Regions from separate parts of the Geobacillus sp. DSP4a genome, predicted to be linked through region 2. Evidence: riboswitches for the same ligand, from Rfam matches in the RefSeq annotation. Region 2 holds a riboswitch; the other holds the start of a gene.
What was found. Region 2 has a riboswitch for thiamine pyrophosphate ahead of tenA (thiaminase II). Riboswitches for the same ligand answer to the same signal wherever they lie in the genome.

Region 1 (2,399 bases), on a different contig from region 2:
TTGCTACAGTGCTGTTTGGCGCGATGCTCGGCTTCGTTTCGGCAACGCTCAACTATCGACGGTTTGTTGCCCCGATTGCCGTTATTAACGAACATTTAGGCAAGATGACAGGCGGAGATTTGACGGTGCGCGTACCGCTTGATCGCGTGCAGCAGCTGCGGCCGATTGCGGCGTCGTTAAACGATATGGCAGACGCTTGGCAAAGTGTGATGGGGCAAATCCAACATCATGCCGAAGAAGTAGCGCAATATTCTCAGCAGCTTGCCGCTGTCGCCGAACAGACGACGAAAGCGACAGAGCAAATTGCGACAACGATGGAAACGCTTGCGGCAAGTGCGGAGGAGCAGGCTGATGCTGTCCGCACCACCGCCGCGTCCGTGCATGATATTTCCCAAACATTGAGCGACGTCGCTTGCCATACGAAAGATGTGGCGCACCGCGCCGAGAAAACGTCGGCGAAAGCAGAGGACGGCAAGCAGTCCATCGGACAAATGTCCGAGCAAATGCAGTTCATTTACGACCACGTTCAAGCGCTTGGCCAGGTCGTTCAAAGGCTCGGGGAGCGCTCGAATGAGATTGGACAAATTACGGAAGCGATCACCGGCATTGCGTCGCAGACGAATTTGTTGGCGCTCAATGCCGCGATCGAAGCGGCGCGCGCCGGCGAGCAAGGGAAAGGGTTTGCGGTTGTCGCGGATGAAGTGCGCAAGCTAGCAGAACAATCCGCGCGCTCCGCGCAACAAATTTCCGAGCTGATCGGCTACATTCAAGAAGAAACGAAGCGGGCGGTTTCGTCTGCCGAACAGGTGATCTCCGAAGTAGCGAAAGGATTGAACGTGGCGGCGGCATGCGGTCAATCATTCGCCCATATTCGTGAGGAGGTCAGCCAAGTGAGTCAACAAATTGGACAAGTCTCATCCGCCATCGAGCAAATGAAGGAGCATGCCCGCCAAGTGAACGACGCACTCCAACAGATGACCAATATTGTCGAACAGTCAGCGTCCGGTGCGGCCAACGTATCGGCAGCGACGCAGGAACAAATGGCTTCCGTCGAGGAAATCGCCTCTTCGTCGACATCGCTCGGTCAGATGGCGGACGAGATGCGGGCAATGCTGAAGAAATTTTCTGTGTGAGTGAGGAAAAGGACGCTTTCTTCGAGAAAGAGGGGCTTTCAAACGACGTGTGGGAGTCAACGTTTGGAATAAAATGGTTTGCATCTTTGCCAATTGCCTGATAAAATAAAAAAAGTCAGTCATCATTGTTATACGCTCATCTGCTAGGGGAGTCCGGGAGCCGGGCTGAGAAAAGAACGCGATGAAGTTCTTTGACCCTTTGAACCTGATCTGGGTCATGCCAGCGTAGGGAAGCAGGCAGCGGGAACAGATGGACGCACAGGCTGTTCATTTGGCCTTTTTGCCTTGATCGGGTTCCGTTCGTTTTGCGGAACCCGTTTTTGCGTAAATATCCCCCGTTTTTGCCTCTCTTTTGCTGGTGCGGCTGCAGGTCTCAACCACCATTTCAAAGGAGGAAAGCCGCATGGAAAACATCCGCTCGTTCATGTCATTTCCAGCCAGCCGCAAGGTGTACATTGAAGGATCGCGCAAGGATGTGCGCGTGCCGATGAGAGAGATCGTGTTGTCGCCGACGAAAACGCCGCAAGGAACGGTGGAAAACGAGCCGGTGCGCGTCTATGACACAACCGGTCCATACACCGATCCTCATTTTGAGCCGGACGTCGAAAAAGGATTGCCGCCTCTTCGCCGCAACTGGATTGTTGAGCGCGGCGATGTCGAAGAAGTGAAGCCATCAGCGACCGCCGGCGTCCGCCCGCTGCCGTTCGTGCGCCGTCCATTGAGGGCAAAGCCCGGAAAAACCGTAACGCAAATGCATTATGCCAAACGGGGAATCATCACACCAGAGATGGAGTTCGTCGCCATCCGTGAACGAATCGACCCCGAAATCGTTCGCCAGGAAGTAGCGGCCGGACGGGCGATCATTCCGGCGAACATTAATCACCCCGAGAGTGAGCCGATGATCATCGGCCGTCGTTTCCATGTGAAAATTAATGCCAATATCGGCAACTCGGCCGTTTCATCCTCGATTGAAGATGAAGTGGAAAAGCTGCTTTGGGCGGTGCGTTGGGGCGCCGATACGGTCATGGATTTGTCGACCGGCAAACACATTCATGAAACACGTGAGTACATCATCCGCAATTCGCCGGTCCCCGTGGGAACGGTGCCGATTTATCAGGCGCTCGAAAAGGTAGGAGGGGTGCCGGAGAAGTTAACGTGGGACGTGTATCGTGAGACGTTGATGGAGCAGGCGGAGCAAGGAGTCGACTACATGACGATCCACGCCGGTGTGCGGCTTCATTACATTCCGCTCACCGCCAACCGGAC
Region 2 (2,399 bases):
TGGTACGAACAGCTCGACGTGACGAAAAAGCCGCCGTCTTTGACGAGTTTCAACCCGTTCAAATTGATGTCTTTATAGCCGCGCAGCGCTTTTGGCACCGCGTGGGCCGATTTGGCGAACGCCGGCGGGTCGATGATGACGACATCCCACTGTTTGCCGGCTCGCACTGCTTCGCGCAAGTAATCGAATGCGTTGGCGACGACAAATTCTACATTTGTGAATCCGTTTAAGGCCGCATTTCGTTTTGCCGTCTCAATTGCATGCTCGGAAATGTCGACGGCGGTGGCGTGCTTCGCTCCGTACAGGCAGGCGTTCAGCATAAATGAGCCGGTATGGGTGAAACAATCAAGCACCGTCGTCTCCGGGCCGATGAGCGGGCGGAGGGCGGCGCGGTTTTGCCGCTGGTCGAAGAAAAAGCCGGTTTTTTGCCCGTTTTCAATGTCGACAATGTATTTCACGCTGTTCTCCTCGATTTCCATCTCCGTCTCCGCTTCCCCGTACCAAAACCCTTTTTCCTGTTTGAGACCCTCAAGCTCCCGCACGGACACATCGTTGCGCAAATAAATGGCCCTTGGAGCGAACACGTCAAGCAAGCCGCGCAAAATCCACTCTTTGTGCACTTCCATCCCGAGCGCCAAAATTTGCACCACAAGCACGTCCTCATATTTATCGACGATGAGCCCCGGCAGAAAATCGGCCTCGCCGTAGACGGCGCGGCATGAACGGACGCCCGGGAGCATCCGTTCGCGATACGCCCAGGCGCGGCGGATGCGCTCAATGAAAAACCGCTCATCGAGCTCGTCATCCGGGTTTTGCGTCAACACCCGGACGATGATTTGCGAGGTTGGATTGATGTAGCCTTTCGCCAACCAGTACCCTTGATGGTTATAGACATCGACAAAATCTCCCGGTGTGATGTCACCCTCGATACGGTCGACTTCGCTCTGAAAAATCCATGGATGGCCTTGTTCGAGCCGTTTTTTTCGCTGCCGCTTCAAGATCACTTTCGCCATCAGTTCCAACTCCCATCCGGTAATCAATCGTTGCGCTTTTATCATAGCGAATTGCGGAGCGCGGCGCAATGACAGCCGGAAAAAAGGTTGACAACCGATGCGGCCGTGATATGATAAATGTAAAGAAAATTTCATCACGATCAGACATCCACTAGGGGGGCCTGTAAACAGGCTGAGATCAAAGTGTGACTTTGAGACCCTTAGCACCTGATCTGGGTAATGCCAGCGTAGGGAAGTGGAGGAGCTGCAGGCCGGCTTTGGCCGCATTGGAAAATCTGTATGCTCGCGCCGCTTTCTTTACGCGAATCGGTAAAGAAGGCGGCGCTTTTATTTTGGAAAAAGGGGGAATACGAATGTCGTTTGCAAGGCGCGTGCGCCAGGCGGCTGATCCGATCTGGCAGGCGAGTTTCCGTCACCCGTTTGTCAAAGAGCTTGGCGAAGGAACGTTGGATCGCGCAAAATTCCGCTATTATGTCATGCAAGATGCGTACTATTTGCGCCATTTTGCCCGTGTGCAGGCGATCGGGGCGGCGAAATCGCCGGATTTGGCGACGACGGCCCGGCTGGCGCACCATGCCCAAAGCACATGCGAAGCGGAATTGTCGCTTCATGAAACGTTTGCCGGACTGCTTGGCATCACCGAAGAGGAACGGGCTGCGTTCATGCCGGCGCCGACGGCTTACGCGTATACATCGCATATGTACCGGGCGGCGTATGAAGGGCATTTGGGCGATGTCATTGCCGCGATTTTGCCGTGCTATTGGCTGTATTACGAAATCGGTGAGCGGCTGAAAACGTGCCGGCCGAACGATCCGATTTATGAAAAGTGGATCAGTACATACAGCTCCGATTGGTTTCGCTCGCTTGTTGAGGAGCAGATCGACCGGCTTGACGCCATTGCCGCTGCCGTGACTGAGGAAGATCGGCGCCGGATGGAACAGCATTTTTTGATCAGCAGCGACTATGAGTATCAGTTTTGGGAGATGGCGTACCGACTGGAGCGGTGGCCATCGGCCGAGCTCGTGAAGAGCCGGTGAAACGGCGACAACACGAAAGGAGGAGTTTTCATGGGAACAACATCGAAAGGGTTGAAACTGGCCGATATTTTAACGACGATTGTCATTGCCGTTGTGTTCGGCGTCATTTACAAAGTGTGGGGGCCGTTGTATGAAGTGGTGAAAGTATTCGGGTTTCATGCCGATCAACTGATTTATGGCATGTGGTTTATCGCCTCCTCGCTTGCGTATTTGCTCATTCGCAAACCGGGGGTGGCGCTGCTTGCCGAGATCGCGGCTTCATCGGGCGAGTTGGTGATGGGGTCGCAGTGGGGGCTTGAGGTGTTCATTTACGGGATCGTACAAGGGCTGTTTGCCGAGCTTGTCTTTG

Region 1: it holds a riboswitch for thiamine pyrophosphate, as region 2 does, so the genes downstream of both, thiC (phosphomethylpyrimidine synthase ThiC) here and tenA (thiaminase II) in region 2, are expected to answer to the same signal.

What each region holds. Positions count from the first base shown of each region.
Region 1 covers NZ_SDLD01000065.1:920-3,318, forward strand. The annotation lists gene ETC02_RS15435 (methyl-accepting chemotaxis protein) at 1-1,133, shown strand, start outside; TPP riboswitch at 1,269-1,382, shown strand; gene ETC02_RS15440 (hypothetical protein) at 1,401-1,559, opposite strand; gene thiC (phosphomethylpyrimidine synthase ThiC) at 1,537-2,399, shown strand, end outside.
Region 2 covers NZ_SDLD01000011.1:40,916-43,314, forward strand. The annotation lists gene ETC02_RS05865 (class I SAM-dependent rRNA methyltransferase) at 1-1,013, opposite strand, end outside; TPP riboswitch at 1,157-1,264, shown strand; gene tenA (thiaminase II) at 1,367-2,050, shown strand; gene ETC02_RS05875 (ECF transporter S component) at 2,081-2,399, shown strand, end outside.